Microscilla marina ATCC 23134: one gene and its partner. The protein of the gene in region 2 interacts with the protein of the main gene of each other region in a pairwise test. Links are inferred from orthologs where the notes say so. Each region holds a gene or a part of one and is shown on either strand. Other genes may lie near its edges.

Region 1 (16,501 bases), on a different replicon or contig from region 2:
AAATACGAAGATGCCATTGTGGCTTATCAAAAAGCGATTGGGATCAGACCTAACTATGAAAAAGCTTGGTTTAATTTAGGGGTAAACTATGAATGGCTGGATAAATATGAAGAGGCTATTATTGCTTACCAAAAGGCTATAGAGATTAAGCCTGGTTATGAAAATGCCTGGATTAACTTAGGGGTGGTTTATAAAGGTTTGGGTAAGTATAATGATGCGATTACTGCTTACCAAAAAGCGATCGAGATTAACCCCAATTTTGAACAGGCATGGGCTAACTTAGGCGTTACTTATGACGACTTAGGTAAATACGAGGATGCCATTGTAGCTTATCAAAGAGCGATCGAGATTAGACCTAACTACGAAAAAGCCTGGGTCAACTTAGGGGTGGTTTACAAAAGTTTAGGCAAGTATGATGATGCGATTGCTGCCTATCAAAAAGCTATCGGGATCAAGCCTGATTTTGAACAAGCCTGGATCAATTTAGGTGTTACTTATGACGACTTAAATAACTATGAAGAAGCCATTGTAGCCTATCAAAAAGCCATAGAGTTTAACTCAGCAAATAAAGAACTATTACTGGACATAGGTTGGCTTTACTTTATTCAGGGAAAATCTCAATCTGCCAAACCCTATTTTGAGCAATCCATAGAGTTATCTCATTCTCAAATGAATTTGGGGCATGTATATTTGACAGAGGGTGATGCACAAAAGGCAATGGAGTTTTACCAACAAAGCCTACATAATATTGAAGACAAAGCCGAGTTCTTTGAAGGTTTTCAAAGCGATTTCCCCTACCTCGAAAAGCAAGGTATCAATCGTGAAGCATTTGATGAAATAGTGACACAATTGAAGCAACAAAGTGTCAATGATGAATTGCCAGATTAGCGTATAAATACTTGTGGCTTGTAGCTTGCCTCTTGTTGCTGACTTGCTTAACACTTTTTTAACATCCCCAAAAAATGATAAATTCCGCCGAAAGGCACCTGCCCCACCTGTGTTTACCTGAATAAAAGCCCCCACCTGTAAAGAGTTTTGGATAGCCAAAAATGAAGATGTAGTTTGTCGGGATAAGGACTGAATTGATGGTTAAAATAATTAAGTTCATCGGGCAAGCCATTTTTTTATAAAAAAGTGATCTCCCTAATTTACAAAAGTATCACTTCTTCTTTCACCCCTGATTTTATAAGTTTAAATACCTCCAGATTATTTTTAAAGAGTTGATGTGATGGTGGCTAGTAATATTAAACATGGGAATAATACAATTTTTAGTGAGAGGCTGGTTTTGTTCCTACAAAAATAGCTTCCAAGTGGCAAGGCAAACAGTTAATTTAGGGGGATTAAAAACAACTATAGTGTCATAACATAATACTCCACTGGTTTTTTCAGTAAGGAAAACAGTGTTCTTAAAAGCTAAAGCATTGCCAAATAATGGATGTTGGCTTTACTACAATGGCTTCTAACTAACAAAATTATAAACACTTAAAAAAAGTAACTTATAAACTTGTTAGCTACCCGTGGAACAGGACATAGCATCGGTATCTAAAGACTTGCACCTGTCGTTGCTATGGACTATCGACTGAATAAGGTGGATTATTGATAACATTTATATTATGCAGAAACATATACAAAATATTTTGTGGGCAGTTTTTATCTTGCTTTGCGCCACCTTGCCAGGGCAAGCCCAAAAACTGGACATGAAAAAGCTCAAAGGAATGAAAGCCCGTAACATTGGACCTGGTGGGATGAGCGGAAGAGTTACATCAATAGATGCCTTATATGATCACCCCAACATCATCTATTGTGGTACAGCATCGGGTGGTTTGTGGAAGTCAGAAAGTGGTGGAGTGGATTGGAAACCTATCTTTGAAAAAGAAAAAATAGCCTCGGTAGGTGCCGTAGCAGTAAACCAGCAAAACCCTCATATAGTGTGGGTAGGTACAGGAGAAGGAAACCCTCGGAATAGCCAAACCAGTGGGGGAGGGGTGTTTCGTAGCCAAGACGGTGGCAAAACCTGGAAACTAATGGGACTTGAGAAAACCCGCACCATTCACCGCATTGTGTTGCACCCAACCAATCCTAATATTGTATATGTGGGAGCGCAAGGTTCTGCCTGGGGCGATCACCCCGAGCGTGGCGTATACAAAACTGTAGATGGCGGAAAAACCTGGAAAAAAATACTTTCTGCCAACGACCGCACCGGGGTAGCCGATATGGTGATGGATCCTACCAACCCTAACAAACTCATCGTAGCCTTATGGGAGTTTCGCCGTTGGCCTTATAAGTTCAAATCAGGGGGCAAAGGTTCAGGTTTGCACGTAACCTTTGATGGTGGCGAAAGCTGGAAAAAACTTAGCAGTAAAGATGGTTTGCCTAAAGGCAACTTGGGTAGAATGGGGCTTGCCATTGCTCAGAGTAATCCCAATGTAGTATATGCTTTTATCGAAGCTAAGAAAAATGGCATTTATAAATCTACCGATGGAGGGCTTAAGTGGCGCAATGTGGGGGCTAAAGGTCCTTTTGGCAATCGCCCTTTTTATTATGCCGACATTTATGTAGATACCCAAAACGAAAATCGTTTGTATAGTCTGTGGTCTAATTATTCGCGTAGCGAAGATGGCGGAAAAACCTGGAAAATGATTGGTGGGTATATGAACAATGTACACCCTGACAACCACGCCATGTGGATTCACCCTAAAAATAGTAAACTCATGATGCTGGGCAACGATGGTGGAATGTACATTAGCCGCGACCAGGCAAAGACCTGGAGGTTTATGAATAACATTGCAGTAGCGCAATTTTACCACATCAATGTTGACAATGCTACGCCTTACCATGTATATGGTGGTATGCAAGACAATGGTTCTTGGGGTGGCCCTGCCTATGTATGGCGCAGGGGAGGTATTCGTAATAGTTATTGGCAAGAGCTTAGTTTTGGTGATGGTTTCGACGTAGTACCTACTTCGCCTACTACTGGTTACTCTATGTCACAACAAGGTTTTATGGGACGATACGACCGTAAAACCGGAAGCCAGGAACTGCTACGTCCTGTGCACCCCGAAGGCAAAACTTTGCGCTTTAACTGGAACGCGGCAATTGCTATAGACCCTTTTGATAAAAACACGGTATACTTCGGTAGTCAATATGTACACAAAAGCATCAATGGTGGTGAAGACTGGAATATTATTTCGGAAGACTTGACCACCAACGACCAGGAAAAACAAAAAGAAAGCAACAAAACCGGAGGCTTGACCCCTGACATTACGGGTGCCGAAAACTTCAACTCTATTTTGGTCATTGAGCCCAGTCCTAAAAAGCAAGGCTTGTTATGGGTGGGTACCGACGATGGCAAACTACAGATTACCCGCGATGGGGGCAAAACCTGGGAAGATTTGACCAGCCGCCTGAAGGGAGTACCCGCCGGAAGCTGGATTCCCCAAATCAGGGCATCTAAGTACAACGAAGGCGAAGCGTTTGTAGTGATTAACAACTATCGTCGCGATGATTGGAAGCCTTACTTATTGCACACCACCAACTATGGCAAAAGCTGGAAGAACCTGGTAGACACCGACAAAGTATGGGGGTACATGCGCTCGTTTGTGCAAGACCCGGTAGAACCTAAGCTCATGTTTGCAGGTACCGAGTTTGGGTTGTATGTAAGCATAGACGCAGGCGCAAATTGGACAAAATGGACAAATGGTTACCCTACAGTATCTACTATGGATATGGTGATTCATCCCCGCGAGCACGATTTGGTGATTGGTACTTTTGGCCGTGCAGCGTATGTATTAGATGACATTCGCCCTTTGCGGGTGCTTGCCAAAGAAGGTAGCAAAAAAGTAATGGAGCAAAAAATCAAAGTATTTACTCCACCTACTGCAGTACTGGCAAGCTATCAGCAAGGTGCTGGCGGGCGTTTCTTTGCGCAAGGTGAGTTTGCCGGGCAAAACCGTCGTCGTGGTGCAATGTTGAGTTTTTGGGTAAGCAAGCCCCAAAAGAAGGGTGGTCAGAAAGCCAAAGCAGACAGTAAAACGAAAACTGCTACAAAAGACCCTAAGGATAAAAAGAAAATGAAGAAAAAAGGCAAGCAGGTTAAACTAGAGGTATTTGATGAAAGTGGTACTTTGATTCGAACGCTTAAAGTAAAGCCCCGCAATAACGGCTTAAATCGTACTTACTGGAGGTTAGATCGCAAAGGAGTTCGTTTTCCTTCTTATCGCAACGCAGGGCGTAAACGCCGAGGCAAAGGTGAGCCAGGTGGTGCCAGAGTGGTTCCAGGTACTTACAAGATACGTATGAGCTACTTGGGGCAAAAAGACTCTACTACCATTAAGGTAATAGCTGACCCACGCAAGAGTGAGCCAATAAGTGTAGCAAAAGCAAAGCTTGAAACTGCAGAGAAAATGATGCAAAAGGTAGCGGTATTAACCAAAGCCGTAAACCGCATGAAAGAAGCGAAAAAAACTATGAAAACAGCCATGGCACAGCTCAAAGGTCAAAAAGGTGATGGCGTGAAAGCAGCTCGCAAGAAAGGCAAAGACACCAAAAAGAAAATGAAAAAGCTAATGGAAATGGTGCTGGGCAAACAAAAACAAAAGGGAATCAACCGCAACCCAAAACTAGTAACCCAACAATTAGGCATGGCATCTTACTATATGAGCAATGCTTTTGGTGCGTTTAACAGCAACCAGAAAAACATGATGCGTCTTGCCGAAAAAGCAATGAAGGATGCTGTGAATCAAATCAATGAATTTTTTGCCACAGACTGGAAAGAGTTCCGTACTGCGGTAGAAAATGCCAAACCTAAACTGTTTAAAGACTATCAACCTTTGAAAATGGACTAACTTTTTAGAATTTGTCAATCAAAGTATATAACGCCACTGGAGCATACTCTAGTGGCGTTTTTGCGTTGACTAAAATTTAATGTTTTGAATGTCAGGTTTTTATGTATTTTTGGCTAATTTTTTTAGCAATTGATTTTTTTAATTAGCATAAACTATTAACTTTGTGTCAGCATAGTCCAAAAATGTTGGGGGTAGGTCCTTTAATTTAATTAAAGGGCTTCCTTCAATTTTTTTCCTCCCCTCCCTCTCCTTATATATTTTCAATACTCCCTCACTTATACAACCAAATGTAAACACACACACACATTAAAATAAGTATGTACCCATTTGATTTTTAGCTCGTCCTCAGGTGTTAATTTCCACACCATAGCTATGAACTATGTATTGATATTCCCAAAAAGCATAGTTTCATTCCATAAAAACATAAATACGATGTTTCCTAAAATCAATGTATTTCGTAAATTTAAAACGAGAAATTATAGTTTTTCGAATTTTATCCTAAAAATGGGAGCCATCTCTAAGCAATTAGTACCTCTAACAAAGTGAAATGAGGGCAACCTAAATCATTGCACCATGAAACAAATTCAAGCTCTAGCACGCGCAGGTTATATTACAGCCTGTATACTTACTGTTGTAGGAGTATATGCTTGCCTTAGTCGTTACATTTTACCTGAAGGAGTACATCTCTGGTTATCCAATATTTTATATGGTACAGACTATACCCGCGATGCATTACCTGCGCTTGCCTCTAAGCCTGGCATTGAAGTAGTACACCGTATTTTTGGTGCAGCATACCTTATCATAGGGCTCATGCAGTTTAGCAAAAGTTTTCGCCGAAAACGTCCTCAATTGCACCGTACTTTGGGCAAAATATTTATGGTATTCAGTATTACAGGAGCTGTGTCTGGCATCTTGTTCGCCATTTTAGTGCCTTTTGCTGGTGTAGTAGAACTGATACCCGTATTGCTATTTGCTTCGTTTATGATATATGCCACTTATAGAGCCTATGCCCATATTCGTAGGGGGGAGGTTACTCAGCACCGCGAATGGGTTGCCCGTAGTTATGCTATAGGTTTAGGAGTTGCTTCTATCCGAGTGGTGTTTTTAATCTTGAAACAAATGATCATAGCGAACGATCGCGATATTTTGATGGCAGCATTTTGGCTAGGTTGGATACTTACCCTAAGCGCAGTAGAAGTATATAATCAAATGTTACAGGCACATACCAATAAACGTAAAGCAAAAGCTACGGCATAACTTTATCAAACCACAGGAAAACTGTTGTTCCGCAGTACTAAGTCTTGTGTAGAGGAAAACTAATGGTAAACGTAGTACCTTTGTCAGGCTCGCTTGTTACGCTAATGTCAGCCTTCATCGCCTCCAGTTGAGTTTTTACCAAATATAGCCCAAAACCTTTGCCTGGGCGTTTGGGGTGAAAACGTTGGTATAAATTAAAAATTTTCTGTTTGGCATAATGCATCTCAATACCCAGCCCATTATCAGCAACAGTAATGAACACCTTTTTTTTCCTTTTATAGTGTGCAATACGAATCATTGGGTCTTCATCGTCTTTACTGTATTTGAGCGCATTATGAATCAAGTTGTAAAAAATACTTTGAAAATAAGGGCGTACCCCGTTTAAAGTCAAAGGAGCAAATTGATCAATATTGATCGTAGCATTGGTTTTATCTATGTCATCTTGCAACGACTGAATAGTTTGCATGAGCAAGGCTCTTAATTCTACCTTTTCAAAGTGTTGGTCTACTCCATTGCGTACGTCCAGTATAGTTACCAAATCACGAATTACCTGATCGAGCTCATCTATGCTTAGTTTTAAAAACCCTACTATATCAGGGGCTACTCCTTTGGGCATAATTTGCAGTAAACCTTGAATACGAGCAATAGGACCACGGATGTTGTGGGCAGTAATAAAAGCAAATTGTTCTAGCTTGGTGTTTTGTTCCAATAAATCTTCATTGAGTTGAGTGAGGTTTTGGGTACGTTCCCTTACCTTGTCTTCCAGGTTTTCCCTGATGGCCTCCAGCAATTCATTTTTCTCAATCAACATCTCTGCCTGTGTTTGTAGCTCCTCATTTTGAGCCTCAATTTCATTATTTTTGGTTTCTACCTCTTGGGTACGTTGCTTTACAGTGGCAGTAAGTTTTTGCGCTTTACGCTCTAATTGCCGGGTGCGAATAATATATAATACAAACACCAGCCAAAAAGCAAGCCCTGCACATAAGGCTACAAACCACCATTGCCGCCACAAAGGATGGGTAATGATTACTGTAACTTTGAGTCCCTTGTTTTCCCACTGCCCTTCCGAGTTAGCCGCCTTAACCTCAAGTTGATAAGTACCAGGAGCAAGGTTATTAAACTGAATATAGCGGCGTTTGCCCATTTCTATCCAGCGTGTATCAAGCGGCGTCATTTTGTATTTATAACGAGTATGCCCTGGCAACGAATAACCCAAGCCGGCTACTTCAAACGAAAACTTACGTACTGTTGATCCCAGGGTAACTAAGCCTGCTTGAGCAATTCTTTCCACACCAAAACTTTCGTCAAGACGAAGCCCTGGCTTACCGTCTATGGTAAAGCCAATCAAAGTGGTTTTTGGAATGTACCGTTGGGTTTGTAAAGCAGTACCAGGAGCAAAATAAGTGAGCCCGTTAATGCCCCCAAAATACATTCTGCCGTAAGGCGATTTGAAAAATGATGCCGTATTAAACTCGTCACTCTGGAGTCCATCGGTTTCTCTGAAATTTCTGAATTGTCGGGTTTTGGTATTAAAAAAACTGAGTCCTTTGTTGGTACTTAGCCATAGGTGTTGGCGGCTATCTTCTAATATACCATACACTACCAGGTTAGGTAAACCATCCTTTTTGCCATAATGCGTTGACTTGTGGCTTTTAGGGTTATATAAGGTCAAACCTCCCCCCCAGGAGCCTATCCATATTCGTTGTTTCGAGTCTCTAAAAATGTGGGTAATAATGTTAACCTGAACAGGAGATTGGGAGTTACCAGCTTTAAAATGATGTTTCAGTTGTCCTCGCTGATCAAACTCCCGCAGCCCCAATCTGGAGCCCTCTAGAAACCCCTGCAGCAAGGGTAGGCAAGTGTTTACTGATTTGGTATAGCTCAAGTGGGTCAATTGCTTGGTTTGGTAATTCCACAATTTAGTCCCTGCATCAGTAGCCAGCATAAGGGTATGAGGCGCTATAAGTAATATTTGATTGATCCCGATATCTCTGCTAAGTACTTGGTTGTCTACATTGATAAACTGGTCATTTTCAAGTTTCCACAAACCATCTTGAGAGCCAAGCCAAAGCCTTTGGGTGCTATCAGCTACAATACAATTGATGCGATTGCTACGTACACTGGCATTATTGGTGAGTACCCTTGATTTTTTGTTGAACAAATCAATGATATTTAAACCTAGTGCAGTACTTACATAGAGTAGGGTATCATTGGCGGTATAAATTGCCTGTGTGTACATTTCATCAAGGGTAACACGTGTATTAGGAAAAGCACCAATGTAGCCAAAACGCGATAGGTTAAGGTCTAATTTGTTGAGTCCGTAGCCATTGGTACCCAACCAAATAATGCCATCCTGTGACTCATATACTGAGGTAACCAAATCTCTGGATAAGCTAAAAGGGTTGTTTTTTTCGTAAGTGATATTACTCAGGTATTTGCCTTTGGTATCCAAAATGCTCACATTTCCCCACGACATCCACACTTGGTTATTAGATAACTCTTTCATTGCTGTCACTACCTTTTGACCTTTTGCCTGTGGTACCTTCCTGAAAACCTGTTCCAGTGCATCAAATACATAAGCATTTTCGTGTACCGATCCAATCACTACATTTTCTGAAGTTTTAATTACATAAGTAGGTGCTTGCTTACTGGCAAGACGTAGAGTCCAGCTTACTTTATTGTCCCTTATTCGTGCTTGGTAAATTCCTTGGTGGGTAGCAATCCATTCGCTGATGGGGGCATCAAAGGCAATGGCATATACATGAACTCCCTTAAACTTTTCGTAGCGTTTAGGTATGCTCACTTTGTGAGTGTTGGCATTGAACAAAATTACCCCTTTAGAGGAGGTAAGCAATGCTTCTTGTGAGTTTTTCCAATAAATTTTTTTGATAATCAGGGGTTCACTTGAGGCATTTTGGGGAAGTGCTATTGGGTAAGATACAAAGCTGTCTTGGTTTACCTGATACCTAGACAAAAAGCCTGGAGTGCTAATCCATAAGTTTTTTTGAGGATCGAGCGACAATTGCATAATGGTGCTATTGGGCAAACTTTGAGGGTTGTCTGCTTGATGATAATACTGTTTGAATGTATACCCATCGTAGCGGTTAAGCCCATCGCGACTACCCACCCACAAAAAACCAAAACGATCTTGAATGATAGAAGAAACAGCAGATTGTGACAAGCCCTCTTTTACCGTAATTTTTTTGAAACGGAAATTAAACTGAGCGTAACCAAAGTAGTTGCTCAGGCACATAAAAACTATGATTATAGAGATCCTACATCTCATATAGTTCTTTTGAGTTTGAATGAAGCATTTGTTTAAAACTCCTCCTTATTTGCCAAATAATTATAGTCTTGCAGTATTGTACGTAAAAAAGGCATGGGTTGACCATCATAAGTGATATTGAGTGTTTCTTGTATCTTTTGAGCCAGCGAGTGAAAAATTTGAGGGTCACGTATTTTTTTACGTTTTGCTATGAGATCTTTGATAATATTAATGTCATTATCAGACAATATCAACACCTGTTCATAAGTAGGTTGGTAATGTTCATCGTCTATAGTCTTAAAAATACGTCTAAGATCGGCAAGCTCTATTTTGGGTTTTACTTTTACTACTGTAGTACCTGCGGCCATGTCTGCCAAACGCTGCCCTTTGCCATTGACCGAGAGGGCTATAACCGCCACAGCACCTTGCAATAAGTAAATGTCTACAATACGCAATACCCAACGAATGAGGTAATGAGTAACAGTAGGTTGAGAACCATCTACGCATATCACCTTTATTTTTCTTTGTTTCTTACCCACAGTTTGCCCGTTGAAAAATACCTCGGAAGCCAATGTATAAAATAACACAGGTAAAAATAAAATTACCCGAAAGGGGACAAAAAGATGGCTCTGTACGAGTGATTCACCCAGGTGGTACAAAATAAAAAGGGCCACAATAAGGTAGGCCACAATAATAGCAAGATCGATAAGAAAAGCGAGTATACGATCACCAATGCTGGCTAGGTCATAATCTATTTGAACATTTTGGGTAGTTTCAATACTAACTCTACTCATCTTTTCATTGTTTTTGCGTACATTAGCAAAGAGCAGCAAGGTATGAGCCGCAAATTACAAGTTATTAAACGCTTTTTTAACCTGTTGAGACGAACAAAAAAAGTGAAAATTCATGCGTGAAACCACCTTTGTAAAGAAAAATATAGATAAATGGGAAAAGTTTGAGAACTTATTAAAGAAAAAACGTCCCAACCCCGATCAACTGGCCAATTTGTTTATCGAAATCACTGACGACTTGGCTTATGCCCGCACCAATTACCCCAGAGGCAAGACAACCGCCTATTTGAACAACCTTGCCGCCAAAGTTCACCAATCTATTTACCGTAATCGTCGCGAAGCTGGAAGCCGCATCATCAGCTTTTGGCTATATGAGTTGCCCCAACTATTTCGCAGCGTACACAAAGAGTTTTTCTATTCTTTTCTTATCTTTTTTATTGCTTGTTTGCTGGGGGCGCTTTCTACAGCCTATGACGATCACTTTGCCCGTTTGATATTAGGGGATGGTTATGTAAACATGACATTGCGTAACATAGAAAACGGTGACCCTATGGCAGTGTATAAGGGGACTCATCAAAACGATATGTTTTTTTCTATTACTATGAACAATATCAGGGTGGCTTTTAACACCTTTGCCTTGGGTTTACTTTTCTCGTTTGGCACTGGGTATTTTCTCATGGTAAATGGCTTTATGTTAGGAACTTTTCAGTTTTTTTTCTATCAAAAAGGGCTACTTTGGACATCAGTGTTAAGTATATGGATACATGGCACGCTCGAAATCTCTGCAATTATTATTGCCGGAGCAGCTGGTTTTGCTTTAGGCAATAGCATTTTATTTCCGCGTACCTATTCACGAAGTGTATCTTTTAGACGAGGAGCGGTCAAAGGAACAAAAATTATTGTAGGTCTTGTACCAGTGTTTATCATTGCTGGTTTTCTCGAAAGTTTTGTCACCCGTCTTACTGACGCCCCCATTTTTCTGAAGCTACTCATTATTGGAGTGTCAGCTGCTTTTATTGTTTATTACTTCATTATTTATCCTATTAAACTAGACAAACAAGCGCAAATTAATCCAGTGAACTATTTTGGTATGCAAGAGAAGGTAACAGAAGAAGAGAAAGAGAGCTTGGTATAAGTAAAAGACCTGGGCAAAGCATAAAAAACGATCAGCTAGTTAACTGATCGCTTGAAGTTACTCTACCCAGCTTTTTTCAAGTACCGTCATCGCCTCAACTCGTGAAGGCACGAGCTGATCGAAACCTTCAAAAATAATGTTTCCAGACGCTGTGATGAGGTGATTTAGCTTTGCTGAGCACCGACATTCATCGGTATCTAAGGATTCGTAAACTCGGTTGTGGAGACACAAACCGAGGCGAAAAAAAATAGTAGGGTAGAGTAGTTTGAAGTACTTCCTTTTTTAAGGAAACTTTGGGAATTTATCAAAGTCGGGTTTTCTTTTCTCCAAAAAAGCATTGCGTCCTTCTTCTGCCTCTTCGGTTTGATAAGCCAAGCGGGTAGCTTCACCAGCAAACACTTGTTGTCCTACAAGCCCATCATCTATGAGGTTAAAAGAAAACTTAATCATTTTGATTGCAGTGGGGCTTTTTTGCAAAATCTCTTGTGCCCATTGATACGCCTCGTTTTCTAACTCGTCATGAGGTACTACAGTATTCACCATTCCCATTTGGTAAGCTTCTTCGGCAGAGTAGCTTCTTCCTAGTAAAAAAATCTCACGAGCACGTTTTTGCCCAATCTGACGTGCCAGGTAAGCCGATCCATACCCCCCATCAAAACTTGCTACGTCCAAATCGGTTTGCTTAAAGATAGCGTGCTCTTTGCTGGCAAGCGTCAGGTCACATACTACATGCAGGCTATGCCCACCACCTACTGCCCAACCAGGGACTACCGCAATCACGATTTTGTTCATAAAACGGATCAATCGCTGTAAATCCAATACATTGAAGCGTGCAATGCCATCTAAGCCCTTATAACCTCTGGCACTTCGGGCATTTTGGTCACCCCCCGAACAAAAAGCATACTTTCCATCCTTAGGCGAAGGCCCTTCACCAGTCAGCAAAATTACACCAATTTCGTTGCTCTCGTGTGCATCGGTAAATGCATCCAACATCTCGGCAATGGTTTTGGGACGGAACGCATTCCTTATTTCAGGACGGTTAAATGCAATGCGCGCTACTCCATTGAGTTTTTTATAAGTAATATCTTCGTATTCTTTGACGGTTTTCCAATCTAAAGCCATATTGTTTGCAGATAGTTTATTGAGTAATTTTACAAAAAAATAAAGGTAAAAAAGTTAGTGGTAAGCTAAAAAAATAGCCAAGCTTTAGTTATAGCTCACTATAAGGAAAATGATGGTTATTTGCCAGTAAATATTTTCTTTTTATCTTTTCAGAAATAACGACCAATCAAAAAATGGAAGAATATTACCAAAGCATAGAAGATTTTATCTTGACGCAAATGCCGCATACCCCACAAGACATTTACAATAAAGTTCGCTTACACGGTTATATAGGACAACACAAAGCAGTACAGGCCATTAGCCTCATGGCTTGCCGCCATATTCGTCGTCTTAAGAACGTGTTTGTAGACAAAATACCTAAAGATGAATTGCCACCCAAAGACAACTATTTACTGGTAGGCCCTACCGGGTCAGGCAAAACCTACTTAGTCGACATTGTTTTCAACAAAATTCTTCACTTACCCACTACTGTGATTGATATCACCTCTTACTCCGAAACAGGGTATATTGGGCAAGATGTGGTATCTATACTTACTCGCCTGGTAAACGCAGCAGATGGTAACTACGACCTTGCCGCCTTGGGAGTAGTATGTTTGGATGAGTTTGATAAGTTGTCTACCAGTAAAAACAGTGCAGTATTTGCCGGGCAAGGCACTACTAAAGATGTCAGTGGTTTTGGTGTGCAAAAAGAGCTGTTAAAAATACTGGAAGGTGCCGAGGTAGATGTTCCCGAAGAGTTGAGTCATTCGGCGTATGCTCCCCGCGACACTATGAGCACCGAATTTATCTCTTTTGTAGCGTTGGGTGCCTTCTCAGGCATTACCAAAACCATTAATCATCATAACCAACAAATAGGCTTTGGCAGCAAAACCGAAACCGCTTATACCGATGCCATTGCCTATCAATTAAACGAAAATGACCTGAACAAAACCGTCTATTTTCAAGAGTATGGTATTATGCCAGAGCTTATTGGGCGTTTCTCACGCATTGTTCCCTTTCATCCTTTAGACAAAGCACACCTTCAGGATATTTTGGTAAAAAATACCCTCAAGCGCTATGAAAAAGAACTAGCCTTGGTAAAATCATCATTGAAAATAGACGATGATGTGCTTGAAAAGATCGTAGATCAAGCTATAGAAATGGAAACGGGAGCACGTGGGTTACGCACCTCCTTGTTTGGTTATATAGAAGATGCCTGTTTTGAATTGTATTCTCATCTGGAGCAGCAAAATACCAAAATTCATCTGTTTTTGGAAAAAGATAAAATCCAATGGGAGATTGTATAAAAACGACTTGCTTTCAGGCAACCAAACAACTGACTGATTGATCACCTTTGTGTCTTTATCAAAGAAGCCTTAAGAAGCCTTTGGTGACTTTTAAGTTCCTTTTCGAGAAGTTTAATTTTGGCCTTGTAGTACAGGCTTGAGTCTGTTTTGGGGTGTGCCGATACCTTGGTATGACTAGTGGGTCTGTAAGACACCAATAAGAAAAAAGCGATCCCTCCGATGATCATAAATAATACTCGGAGGAGTTTCCTCTGTGATTCCACGTTTGTAGGTGATTAAGTAAATAAAAAAACCGCTTTTAAACGATGGTTTAAAAGCGGAGCACAAAGTTAATGCTTTATTTTATAAATAGTGTTATTTATCTCTGCCACTTTCGGCTTTTTGAGTAGGTTTTTGCAATATTTCGGCCACCCTCTTTAAAGAGTCATGTTGATTTAACAACTTTTCATAAGCGGCTTTAGTAGCTTTCAGCTTATTTTTTAAGTGATAAACCTGGGGTAAGTCGCCCTGCACGGGTTTACTTACCTTACGAGCAGCCACTGGCCTATGAACAGGTTTGTTGGCTTGAGATAACTTGGCCGTATGTTTTGCTTGAACAGCCTGCTTGGTTGGTACTTGTTTTTTTTGTGGTTCGGGAGTTTGTTGCTTTTTTACCAAGTATGATGTAAGCCCAAACAATCCGACAAAAGCAATAATAGTTAGTAAAACATTGACAAATTTGCGTTGTGATTTCACAGGATTTAATAGTTTTTTTGAACAATTACTGTGCTCATAAAAGGCATTGCCATACTAATAAATAATGGTAGTAGTAACTGGCAACACACTTCGAAGTTTATTCTTCTCAGCGGAAGATAATCGGTTATTCGCGACGTTCAAAAGCTTTAATTTTTTGAGTTGACCAATGTTAGCAGGTATGGTAGATATTTGATTAAAGCTTAAGTTAAGTTCCTCAAGATTAGATAATTGGCTAATCTCTACAGGAAAATTGGTTAGTTTATTTTTGCTTAAATTGAGTTTCTTCATCTTTTTCCAGGCAGCAATGCCAGTTGGCAATCTACTAAGGGCATTTTGCTGCAAATTCAACTCCTCTAACTGTTGAAGGCGGGTAATACCCGAAGGTATTTGAGAAAACTTATTTTTTCGCAAGTTGAGAGAGGTCAGCTGGTTAAGCGAAAAAATATGTGAAGGAAAAACCTTGAATCGGTTTTGACGAAGGTTGAGCTTTTTTAGGTTAGCCAACTGAGTAAAAGACATAGGCAAAGTAGTGATGCGGTTTGCCTGAAGGTTTAGTTCCTGAAGCTGGGTCAGTTGACCAAACGATTTGGGCAAATTTGTAATGCCATTGGCGGTAAGATCAAGAGTTTGGAGTTGAGTAAGTGCTCCAATTTTATTTGATATTTTTGACAAACGGTTAAACTTGATATTTAATGAGCGAAGCCCACTCATATTTGCCATTACATCAGGAATGTCTTCCAGTAAATTATATTCAAGATTTAGCCTCCTCAAATACTTCATCTTTGCCATTTCAGTGGGCAAAGATGTCAGTTTATTGTTTTTCAGATTAAGTACTTGTAGATAGTCCAACGAATCGGCAATTACTGGTGGTAGTGAATCGAGCTCACTATAAACCATTTCCAGTACCTGTAGATTACGCAATTTGAGGATGTCTTTGGGAAAATAAGTAAACTTCTTGAGTGGAAAATCAAGCACAAAAACACTGTCTACATTTTTGAGTGCTTCTTTCAAGGAATGATAAGCCATTTGATCAGATAAATCTTTAGGCTTAAGCAAAATTCGCTTTCTTTTTTTAGTAGAGTCTTTAGTTACAGGAGTAACAGTAGTGGTAGTATTTTCTGTTTTATCTTTATCACGGTTACGTTTGCGACGTTGAGCATTAACAGTGTCTACCAAAAGTCCTGAAAGCAGGCATAAAATGAGTATTTTTCTCATCATAATTAATAGATATTATAAGCTTTAGAGCTTGTATAAGTTTCACCTTCAGAATCAAAAATTACTTTCAAACCAGTTGATGAAATTTAAACAAGCACTTGGGTGCCTTCAAAAACTACTTTTGCTACAAAAAGGTTGCTTAATCATTTCTTTTTTTCACTCTTTTTGTCATTGCTCAAGAAGCAATTAACTAAAAACAAGTGATTGATGGCTGGCACCCTGCAAGGTTATACACTAAATAACGCAATTATAACGCAATTAGTCAAATAAACCGGGCGATTTATTGGGCAGAGTTTTACCCAAATGTTGGTAGGCTTCTTCAGTAGCCTCTCTTCCTCTGGGAGTTCTTTTAATAAACCCTTGCATGATTAAAAATGGCTCGTACACTTCTTCTATGGTCTCTGCCTCTTCGCCACAGGCAGTAGCAATGGTAGACAAACCCACTGGACCACCCCTAAACTTGTCTATAATGGTAGTCAAAATTCGATTATCCATTTCGTCCAGTCCTTTTTGATCTACCTCTAAAGCATCCAACGCCATTTTGGCTATTTCTAGAGTAATAGTGCCATCACCCTTTACTTGAGCAAAATCACGGGTACGACGCAACAGGTTATTGGCAATACGTGGAGTACCCCGGCTACGAAAAGCAATCTCATAAGAAGCATCATGCTCAATAGGGGTGCCCAATATAGCACAAGAACGACGCACAATAGTAGATAGTAAGTCGGCATCATAGTACTCAAGGCGTGCCTTGATACCAAAACGAGCCCTTAGCGGAGAAGTAAGCAAACCTGCTCTGGTAGTAGCGCCAATCAGTGTAAAAGGATTTAACGCAATTTGTATAGTACGGG
Region 2 (10,801 bases):
AGGCTTTCCTGGTCTTGCATAAGTGTAGCTACAGGTTTAAAAGCCACCCTAAAATAAATATCTTCACCGTTGGAAATGCCTCCCTGAATACCCCCAGAGTAGTTAGATCGGGTGCGGGCTTCGCCAGATTCATCTTTATATATCAGGTCATTATGAGCCGATCCGAGCATTTCTACCCCATCAAACCCACTACCATACTCAAAACCCTTCACTGCATTTATGCTGAGCATTGCTTTGCCCAATTCAGCGTGTAGTTTGTCAAATACAGGCTCGCCTAACCCTGAAGGTGTGTTTTCTATTACTGCATTTACTACTCCACCTATAGTGTCTCCTTGTTTGCGCACCTCTTTTATGCATTCTATCATTTGGGTAGCAAGCGTTGGGTCAGGGCAGCGCACATCGTTTTGCTCTATTTGAGAAAAATCAAGGTGTTGATAAGGAGTGGTAAGTTTGATACTGCCCACTTGCGAGGTATAAGCGGTGATTTTGATTCCTTGTTGCCACAAAATTTGCTTGGCAATGGCACCTGCTGCCACACGCGCGGCTGTTTCACGGGCAGAGCTTCTGCCGCCTCCGCGATAATCACGAATACCATATTTTTGCTGATAAGTATAGTCAGCGTGAGAAGGGCGAAACTGATTGGCTATGTGCGAGTAATCCTTGCTTTTGGCGTCTTGGTTCCAAATAACCAAAGTAAGAGGGGTTCCAGTGGTTTTTCCTTCAAATATTCCTGAAATGACCTGCACTTGATCAGGTTCTTTGCGTTGCGTCACTATTTTAGACTGCCCTGGACGACGGCGGTTTAGTTCACGTTGAATAAACTCCATATCCAGTGCAAGGTTTGAAGGGCAACCATCAATGATTACACCAATAGCATCGCCGTGCGATTCGCCAAAGGTGGTAATTCTAAAAGCTTTTCCGTAAGTATTCATGTTTGACAATCAACAGATAAAGGTTGATAATTTTGGCAAAGTAATAGAAAATTGCTGAAAACTATCAACCTTCAATTGATTGATCTTAAAAGTATTTTTGCTCCATCAGGTAATTTTTTACGTAATCTTGCACACCTTCTTCAAGAGAATGGAAAGGTTTGTCATACCCAATATTGATCAACTTTTGCATATTAGCCTCAGTAAAGTACTGATATTTGTCTCTAATATCTTCGGGTGTATCAATAAACGAAATGTCTTCTTCTTTGCCCATTCCTTTAAAAGTATTGCGAACCAAGTCAAGAAAAGTACGTGCCTGACCAGTACCCAGGTTGTAAATACCAGAGTCTTTGCGGTGTTTCATCAAAAACATCATTACCTCCACCACGTCTTTTACATACACAAAGTCACGGCTTTGCTCTCCGTCTTTAAAATCGGCACGGTGCGAGCGAAAAAGCTTCATTTTATCAGTAGCTTTTATTTGATTAAAAGCATGCAAAATTACCGATGCCATACGCTTTTTGTGGTACTCGTTGGGACCGTACACATTAAAAAACTTAAGACCTGCCCAGAACCAAGGTTTTTTGTCTTGTTGCAGTGCCCAAAGGTCAAAGTCATTTTTTGAATCTCCGTAAGGATTCAAAGGTTTTAGCTTAGGTATAACCTCTTCGCTATCGTCGTAGCCGTGTTCGCCACCACCATAAGTAGCAGCAGAAGATGCATAAACTAGCGGGATGTGATATTTACAGCAGTATTGCCAAAGTTTTTTGGTATAGTTAAGATTTAGTTCGTTGAAGATATCAACATTAAACTCGGTCGTATCTGTGCGCGCACCAATGTGAAAAATGAATTCTACTTCTTCGTGGTGTTTGTCAAACCAGTCAAAGAACTTGTTGCGTTCAACGCGCTCTTTGATGGTCTTTCCTTCCAGGTTTTTATTCTTAGCTTCGTTGTCAAACTTGTCTACTGCGATTACCGCCTGATAGTTTTCGGAGTTTAGTTTACTAATTAAACAACTTCCTATAAAACCAGCGGCACCTGTAACTACAATCATATTACAATCGAATTAACTATTTATTTTATATTAATGAGGGACATTCAATCATCTCTTCTCACTTATTTTTATAGGCCTTTTTAGTGTTTTAAAAGTACCTATTTTAATACGATATAGTGAAAAATAAGAAGCAAATTTAAAGGTTATTTGTGAATAACCTGCGATAAACACTTTTTTAGCTACGAATTAATCCCATTTTTTGATATTAGCAGGCATAGTTTCTATTAATATTATAGAAATAGTGCTAAAAAAACTTAGCTTTATATAGCGGTAGGGTAGCGGATGGTGTACTATATACAAACAATCATCACTTGATTTACTGGCCACCCAATCAATTTAAGGTGTATCCATCAACATAAAAGACCATTTGTCTGTAGGTTTGTAAACTTATTCTAAGACGAAAAATTATGCATAAGTGCTACTTTTAATCCCAAATTGAAATACAACATCTTGATTAACAGTTAATTAAAGCCTTGAAACAAGACAAAGCCCCCTTTCTGGTAAAATTTCTTATATTTGTGACCTTCATTTAAAAATTAGTATAAAAAATGGCAAGGATACTCACTGGCATTCAAAGTTCAGGAAGACCACATTTGGGAAACATTCTAGGTGCAATTCAGCCTGGTATTGAACTATCAGAAGACCCAAAAAATGAATCTTTCTTTTTTATTGCAGACCTGCACTCGCTTACTACCATAAGAGACCCAAAAGTGCGTGAAGGAAATGTAAATGCAGTAGCTGCTGCTTGGTTGGCGCTTGGTTTCGATACTGACAAGAACACCTTTTACCGTCAATCGAGGGTACCTGAAGTAACCGAACTTGCCTGGTACTTGAGTTGTTTTATGCCGTTTTCACGGATGGAACTTGCCCACTCGTTCAAAGACAAGTCAGAAGCATTGGGAGGTGAAGGCGACGAAAATGTAAATTCAGGTTTATTTACTTACCCTATGCTAATGGCCGCCGATATATTGTTGTATGATGCCGATGTGGTACCAGTAGGCAAAGATCAAAAGCAACACCTGGAGTTTACCCGTTTTGTGGCAAAAAGAATAAATAATCACTATGGTGAAGAGATTTTTGTATTGCCAGAAGCGCGTATTGATGCTGATCTGATGACCATTCCAGGAACCGATGGACGAAAAATGAGCAAGTCTTATAACAACTATATAGACATGTTTTTGCCCAAGGGAAAGCTCAAAAAGCAGGTGATGGGTATAGAAACAGACAGCACCCCGCTAGAAGACCCCAAAGATCCTGACAAGTGCAACGTATTTGCACTGTATGGTTTGTTGGCCAATGATACCCAAGCGACCAAAATGCGTGAAAACTATACAGGCGGGAATTATGGTTATGGACATGCCAAAAAAGAATTGCTAGAGTTGATAATGACCAAATACGAAAAACAGCGCGAACTATTTGATCATTATATGAATAACCTGACCGACTTGCACAGTAAACTGGCAGAAGGTGAAACCAAAGCCCGTGACATAGCCACACCAGTGCTTAATCGGGCAAGAAAAGCGATGGGCTTTAGGTAGGTTTATCAAACTATTGGCTGTAAATACAAAGGCAAGATTTTTTATCATAAAAAATCTTGCCTTTTTTTGTAAATATAAATATTTGACTGTCAATGCTTTATGTTTTTGTTAATTCATAAAGTAATATTTTATGTATGAGATTGTCATTTTCTCTGATAGAAAGCATTGTACTATATGAAACTCCCAAGTTCCTACTAGCAACCAAACATCTTTCAACAACATTATTTCTGAAACTAAGTTTTGTATATCTTTCAATTTGCTATTGTAGATATTGATTTAACCCAAGAGTTATTTGTGTAAGTACAAATTGGCTTGGGTTTTTTTTGTTTTTTAGCGCAATTGCTCCAAAAACTTCGTATTATAGAATAATTAACTAAGCAATTGTCTTATGAAACATTTAATAAAAACTGGTTTTCTTGCCTTGGCACTGTTGGCCTGTATAGAAGCAGTAGGTTTAGGGCAACTTGTTCATGCCCAAAAATGCGCAAAACCACTAAGTGAGGCAACCTTTAATACCCATAAGCAACAATTACAGCAAGAGTCGTTTGAAGAAGAGCGAATGACTATGGCCACCTCATTTATAAAGCAAAAGCAATGCATAAAGGTGAGCCAGATTAAAACTGTGATCCAATTGTTTAATTTTGAAGACAACAAACTAGAGTTTGCCAAACTGGCGTACAACTATGTACACGACCCCGAAAATTATCGCGAGATTGTGTCGTTGTTTACCTACTCATCTACCCGCAAAACATTGGCGAGGTACATCAATAAGAGAAAATAACTAATTTATTTGACATAATAAAAGGGGCTGATTTATCATTCAGATTAAATCAGTCCCTTTGTGCTTGTTGTAAAGTGGAGTATATTTTTTTATAGCAATGGTTGTACCCTCTTGCTTTTCATCATTATAACTGGTGACTAATGATGATTGATGCTTATTTCTCAAATACTCGACAATACCACTTTGTTGTCTTGTACTGTAGTAATTACCCATCGGTGAAAGCACCCCTTGGCAAACGAATACTCAATCAATTCATCGCCATCTACCTCGTACTCTACATTTTTCTTGTGACTTCTATGTGCAATGGCCCAAGCTATCTCATACTCATTAAGCGAAGTAGCATCGGGTACATAATGTATTTGATTTTTGGCAGCCTTACCTTTTTTTAGTTGAACATTTCTCATAGCATATAGTGTTATTTGTGTTGGTTTACCGTAGTATATTTGGTGCAAGCATATCAAAACTTACATCCAGCAATCAGGTATTGGGTTGAACATTGCCTGAAAACTTCCACAAATCTTGGCTTTAAACAATGGTATTGAAGTGATTGTCAAGCTTTAAAAGTGGAATACTTTAAATTAAAGTAGTATATTTTGTATTATTATGAGAGGTGGTCAGCTTTATACTATATATCTACGGATCAAAAAAGAATATGTTTATATCTTATGCATGTAATTTCTTTGCTTGACTTGCGCCATATTTTTCTTTGATTTAAACCATTATTTTTTGCCAAATAAGGCGATTTATCGAATTGCAACCTTGTTTATTCGACAAATTCATTCGAATCATTTAACTTGATCAAATTTTATAAGAGGTAGATTTGATCTTCATGCCTTTGTTGCCTCAATTGCACAATAAATTAAAGTGAAAACCTCCTCTGCTGTATGCTGTCTAATTCTTTAAAATTTTGGTTTCTCCGACGTTTGCTTCAATAAATCGGGAGGTTTTCCATTGTATTATCATGAGTTTGTTATGAAAGTATCCACTACACAACCCTTTCAGTTAGTATATTCGTTGTTCGAGCACCAATACCTGGGATATTTGTTTGACTCTTATGTAGTGCAGCGAAACTCCAAAGGTGAGCTTACTTATCAGCATCAAAACATTTCATCGCAAAACGCCCGCGAGTTTGGGCGGGGGCTCAATGAGGTAGACTATGAACTGATAGAGCTGATTGATGCCATTCAACAAGAAACCATTGTTAAGAAGTTTTATAACAAGAAAATAAAAACCAATGATTTTTTTCTAAAGATATACGATCCCGAAAAAGGCGATAAAGCACTACAAGAGAGTATTGCCAACTATGTAAAAGTGCGTCGGGCAAAAATTTTATCATTGCTTGAAGACAAAATGGTGTTTGAAATGGGACGTGATGGAGAACCCACCTGGAAACAACTCGAAATAGCCTCCGAAGCCGCTACTGTGTTATTTCATTTTCGTAGAAACGAAGAAAATACCCATTATTTTCCTACGATCAAGTACCAAGGAGAAAAGCTTGATTTTCAATATAAAAATGCCATTGTGGTGTGTAATGAGCCTGCGTGGTTGTTGTTAGACAAAACGCTGCACTACTTTGCCAATGGCATAGATGGGAAAAAGATTCAGCCTTTTTTGAACAAAAAATTTATATTGATACCTCGCAAGGTAGAAGACACCTACTATCGCAAATTTGTAGCACCCCTGGTAGCATCATTTGACGTTTATGCCAAGGGATTTAAAATCGTTTCGCGCAGCTTCGAGGCACAACCTGTGCTTACTTTTTCTGAGTATTATACCGATGATGCTGCGGGTGATTTGTTTGGTAATAATGACAAGGATGCACCGCGTAACTATAAGGTATTGTTTGAGTTAAGTTTTCAGTACGATCGGTTTAGGTTCAAAGCTGATAAACAACCAGAAGTAAATGTAGAGGTAGAGCAAGAAGGTACTGATTATACTTTTTTTAGAATACGCCGCAAGACAAATTATGAAACTAACATTATAAAATTGCTCAAAGACCAAGAGTTGCCGCTCAAAAACGGCTATGTACTCTTGGGCAAAGAGGCGGCCTTTAGTTGGATCAATGAGCATACCCAATTGCTAGAAGAACACGGTTTTAGGGTAGAACAAAACACCCGTAACACCAAAAAATATTTTTTGGGCAAAGCAGAAATCAAGGTGGAGATCAAAGAGAACAAAGACTGGTTTGATATTTATGCTACGGTAAGGTTTGGTGAGTTCGCAATTCCATTTTTTGAACTGCGTCAGCTTATTTTGCAAAAGAAAACCGAGTTTGCTTTGCCCAATGGCGAAATTGCCATTATACCCGAAGCCTGGCTGGCACAATATGCCGAATTGCTTGCTTTTTCGGAAGCGCGTGATGCAGAGAATATCCAATTAAAAAAGCACCATTTGTCTTTGATTCAAGACCTCAAAAATGGAAAACATGCCAAGGTAACTCTGAACCGCAAACTGGCGCAGTTCCGCGACTTTGAGAAAATAGCCAAAGCCGAACCCCCGCAAAGTTTTAATGGTAGTTTGCGTCCCTATCAGCAAGCGGGCTATGACTGGCTCAATTTCTTGAACGAGTATCGTTTTGGTGGTTGCCTTGCCGATGATATGGGCTTAGGTAAAACCATTCAGGCGCTTGCCTTGCTCCAGGCTCAAAAAGAGCAAGGAATTACTCAGGCATCGTTGCTTATTATTCCTACTTCGTTGATTTACAATTGGCAGTTAGAAGCCCATAAGTTTGTGCCCAACCTCAAAATATTTGTATACACAGGTACCACCCGGAAAAAAAATGTAGCGCAGTTTCAGCATTACGACCTAGTGGTTACTTCGTATGGCATTACACGCATCGATATTGACATTTTGATGGACTACCAGTTCAACTATGTCATTCTGGACGAGTCACAGGCAATCAAAAACCCCTCCGCCGCAGTTACCAAAGCCGTGAAGCAATTGCGCTCAAAACATCGTTTAATTTTAACCGGAACCCCACTTGAAAATACCACACTGGATTTATGGTCACAAATTTCATTTATTAATCCTGGTTTATTAGGCTCACAGGCATTTTTTAAGAAAGAGTATTTGTTGCCCATTGAGAAGAAAAACGACATGGAGAAACTAGCCAAGCTCAAGAGCGTTATCAAACCTTTTATTTTACGTCGTTTGAAAAGCCAGGTGGCGACTGAGTTGCCCGAAAAAATAGAGAATGTACAGTATTGTGCCATGACCCACGAACAAGAAAAAGCCTACGAAAAAGTAAAGTCACAGTACCGTAACGAGATTCTTAAGCAAATAGAAAGCAGTGGAATGGCAAAAACCCAGTTTTTATTATTGCAGGGACTTACTAAGTTGCGTCAACTTGCCAACCACCCACGTATGATTGATCAAGGCTATGAGGAGAGTTCGGGTAAGATGGATGATATTTTATATAAGCTGGAGAGCATCATTGGCAATGGGCACAAAGTGTTGGTGTTTAGCCAGTTTGTAAAACATTTACAGTTGCTAAAAAATGCGTTTGAAGAAAGACAATGGCGATTTGCTTACTTAGATGGTTCTACCAAAAATCGCCAGCAACAAGTAGAGCAGTTTCAGACCAATGACGAAATCCAATTGTTTTTGATCTCGCTCAAAGCGGGTGGGGTAGGGCTCAACCTTACGGCTGCCGAGTATGTGTTTTTGTTGGATCCCTGGTGGAATCCTGCCATTGAAGCACAAGCGGTTGATCGTGCTCACCGCATAGGGCAAGAAAACACGGTGTTTACCTATAAATTTATTACCAAGGGTACCGTAGAAGAAAAGATTCTTGCTTTGCAAACCAACAAAAGGCGCTTAGCGCAAGACCTGATTACTACCGAAGAGAGCTTTATCAAGAGTTTGACTAAAGAAGATGTATTGAGTTTGCTGGATTAAGCAAGGGAGAGGATAAGTAGCCGAAAGTATTCGTAGTTGATTATTATTATGTTGATCATTCATATTTTATTTCATGAAAAAAGTACTTCAATATTTTCTTTTTTTTGCGGGGTGTTTGGGTTGGGTATTGCCTCTACCTGCGCAACAAATGTTTGATTATAGTAAGCGTGAATACACACGTGATTTTAAGTTAGATTTCTTGATCAGTCAAAATATACCAGACCAAGAAATTTTGTATAAAGACCGGTTGAGGGTATTGGATCAAACATTAAAAGCACAATCCACTATTTTTCTAGGAGACTTTGTAGCTGAAAGAGTTAAATTTGAAAAGACTGTCAATTTATCAAATGCTACTTTCAGCAAAAACGCTAATTTTTATGGGGCAAGATTTGATAGCCTGGTCAATTTTTCTAAAGCCAGTTTTCAAGACCTTGCCATATTTGAAGCGGTGTCGTTTCGAGATACGGTAGACTTTAGTAAAGCAGTATTTCAGAAGAAGCTATTGCTTTCTGATGCTTCTTTTGCAAAAGTGGTTAGCTTTAGTGGGGCTCAGTTGCCTCAGCATATATTGTTGGTAAACGTAAAGGTAAAAAACGGGGCTGTTCTTGACTTTCGGAAAGTAAAGCAAGCAAAGGTGTTATACAAAATCGATATAAGGAAGGCTGACGTTCAATCCATGATTTTTGATTATACTAAGTTTCAAATATATTTCGATTCAGAGTATGCATCGAGTGAGCTAGACGATTACACTTATATGAGGCAAGCTTACCAACAACTTATAAAACAACAAGAAAAATATGGTTTTGAGGCAGGCTACCATAAGGCATTGGCAGAATACAATGCGTGGAAAAGTGGCATACAGGGATACCTTGACGAAACAGGAGAGACCGAAGAAAAAAAATATAAAAGTTTTCTCGAATTTTTTGAGAGTAACAATTTTTGGGTAAACTTTTGGCCATTTATAATCTTACTCATTATTTATGTATGGGGCATAAAGTATCGTAAGGCGATCATGAGAGCTGGGCGAACCTCTGCTGCTTTGTCTACCCCGACTATATCAACTTCTCCTCCCTCACCTTCAAAAACAGTAGTGTTGGAAAATGAGATCGTGCAAAATGTAAAGCAGGGAACCCAACTCTGGCAAAGCTACCAACCTGATTTGACCGATCAGCAGACTAATTTTTGGACACAATATGAAAGTTTGGTCAGAAAAGCCAAAAACCAAAGGTGATGCGTGTTTTTAGTGTGCCCAAAAACTGTCATATTGCTCGAAACTTATTACCTTAACTACCGTATACAACCACTTTATATTTGCCAGCCAACTAAATTTATTAAAACATCTCAACTGTGGTTGGTAAGAATAAAATTTTACTCAAACCACCCAAATTAAAACCAACACCATGACCAAAACATACCTGGAGCTTTCAGAAGATACTGGAGCTGCCCACAAGTTTTATGAAGTAGTAATAGATGACACCGAACTTACTATTCGCTATGGGCGCATAGGCACTGACGGCACCAAGTCTACCAAAAGCTTTGCTACCAACGACGCAGCGGTAAAAGAAGCCAACAAAAAAATAAAAGCCAAAAAGAGCAAAGGATATGCTGAGGCGGTAATAGGGCAAAGAAAAAAACGGGCAATTTCGCGCCGTAGCATAGCTTCTACCAAATCTACCGCCAAAAAGTCACCTGTATTATGGAAGTTTGACTCAGGCTCGGCAGCCTTTGGTATTTACATAGATGACCGCTTTTGCTGGATGGGCAACGAAGATGGTGCGGTGTATAAACTCAACCATCAGGGCGAAGTGCTCAACCAATATAAATTGCCCGATGGGGTGAAATGTATCATTGCCGACAGCGACTGGATTTATGTGGGTTGTGACGATGGCAACGTATATGACCTCACTGGCAAGCTTCCACGCAAAGCGTATGAGATCAAAGAAGATGTAGATATCTATTGGCTAGACATCAACAGTGGGCTGCTGGGGGTGTCGGACAGTGCTGGACAGGTAACTGTGATTGATTACGATGACGAAGAGCAATGGAGCAAGAAAAGCACTGGTTCCAGTGGTTGGATGGTGCGTTGCGACGATGCTGGGCGTGTATACCACGGGCATAGCAGCGGTGTGAGTTGTTACGATGGACAAACGGGTAACAACCTGTGGAACCAAGGCACCAAGGGCAGCGTAATGTTTGGTTGGCGTACTCAAGATACTGTATTAACGGGCTCTAGTAGTGCTTGGCTGGAGTTGTTTGACAAGGAAGGAGCAAAACTTGCCGAAATGAAGGGCGAAGGGGCTTTTTATTCTTGTGCTGCGTCTGACAATAACGAATTTATCTTTGGTGGTGATAGTTCCTCGTCGGTGTATTGCTTTGACAAAGCTGGCAAACGTCTCTGGAAACTTGCCACCACTTGTGGTTCGGCTTACTCTATGCAATACCACAACGAAAAGCTCTATATTGTGACTACCCATGGGGTACTTACTTGTATAGACGCCAGCGCCGAGGCAATCAAAAAGGCAGAAGAGGGAGAGTTACCACAGGTAAAAGATATTAAGGCGCCCAAAAAACAAGTAGCCGTAGTAAATACTGATGTGCTCGA

What was found.
Region 1: the proteins of rfaD (region 2) and M23134_RS18190 interact in binary tests that used the Escherichia coli proteins (3 or more experiments, as listed by UniProt). The link is inferred for Microscilla marina ATCC 23134 from one-to-one orthologs.

The regions. Positions count from the first base shown.
Region 1 is NZ_AAWS01000019.1:64-16,564, forward strand. Bases 10,495-13,378 are described here. They hold M23134_RS18190 (1,4-dihydroxy-2-naphthoyl-CoA synthase), read right to left. Parts: upstream 12,415-13,378; coding sequence 11,575-12,414; downstream 10,495-11,574. Other genes in these bases: M23134_RS18185 (stage II sporulation protein M), read left to right, coding at 10,495-11,292; M23134_RS18195 (AAA family ATPase), read left to right, coding at 12,588-13,378. In the rest of the region: M23134_RS18165 (WD40/YVTN/BNR-like repeat-containing protein), read left to right, coding at 1,614-4,844; M23134_RS18170 (DUF2306 domain-containing protein), read left to right, coding at 5,418-6,101; M23134_RS18175 (sensor histidine kinase), read right to left, coding at 6,139-9,387; M23134_RS18180 (RDD family protein), read right to left, coding at 9,420-10,160; more of M23134_RS18185, read left to right, coding at 10,273-10,494; more of M23134_RS18195, read left to right, coding at 13,379-13,700; M23134_RS18205 (hypothetical protein), read right to left, coding at 14,055-14,435; M23134_RS18210 (leucine-rich repeat domain-containing protein), read right to left, coding at 14,490-15,653; Holliday junction branch migration DNA helicase RuvB, read right to left, coding at 15,909-16,501. UniProt on the Escherichia coli protein: Converts o-succinylbenzoyl-CoA (OSB-CoA) to 1,4-dihydroxy-2-naphthoyl-CoA (DHNA-CoA).
Region 2 is NZ_AAWS01000011.1:72,731-83,531, forward strand. Bases 1-2,809 are described here. They hold rfaD (ADP-glyceromanno-heptose 6-epimerase), read right to left. Parts: upstream 1,984-2,809; coding sequence 1,018-1,983; downstream 1-1,017. Other genes in these bases: aroC (chorismate synthase), read right to left, coding at 1-932; trpS (tryptophan--tRNA ligase), read left to right, coding at 2,532-2,809. Also shown: more of trpS, read left to right, coding at 2,810-3,521; M23134_RS11915 (DUF4476 domain-containing protein), read left to right, coding at 3,910-4,302; M23134_RS11920 (hypothetical protein), read right to left, coding at 4,464-4,706; M23134_RS11925 (DEAD/DEAH box helicase), read left to right, coding at 5,275-8,199; M23134_RS11930 (pentapeptide repeat-containing protein), read left to right, coding at 8,273-9,430; M23134_RS11935 (WGR domain-containing protein), read left to right, coding at 9,600-10,801. UniProt on the Escherichia coli protein: Catalyzes the interconversion between ADP-D-glycero-beta-D-manno-heptose and ADP-L-glycero-beta-D-manno-heptose via an epimerization at carbon 6 of the heptose.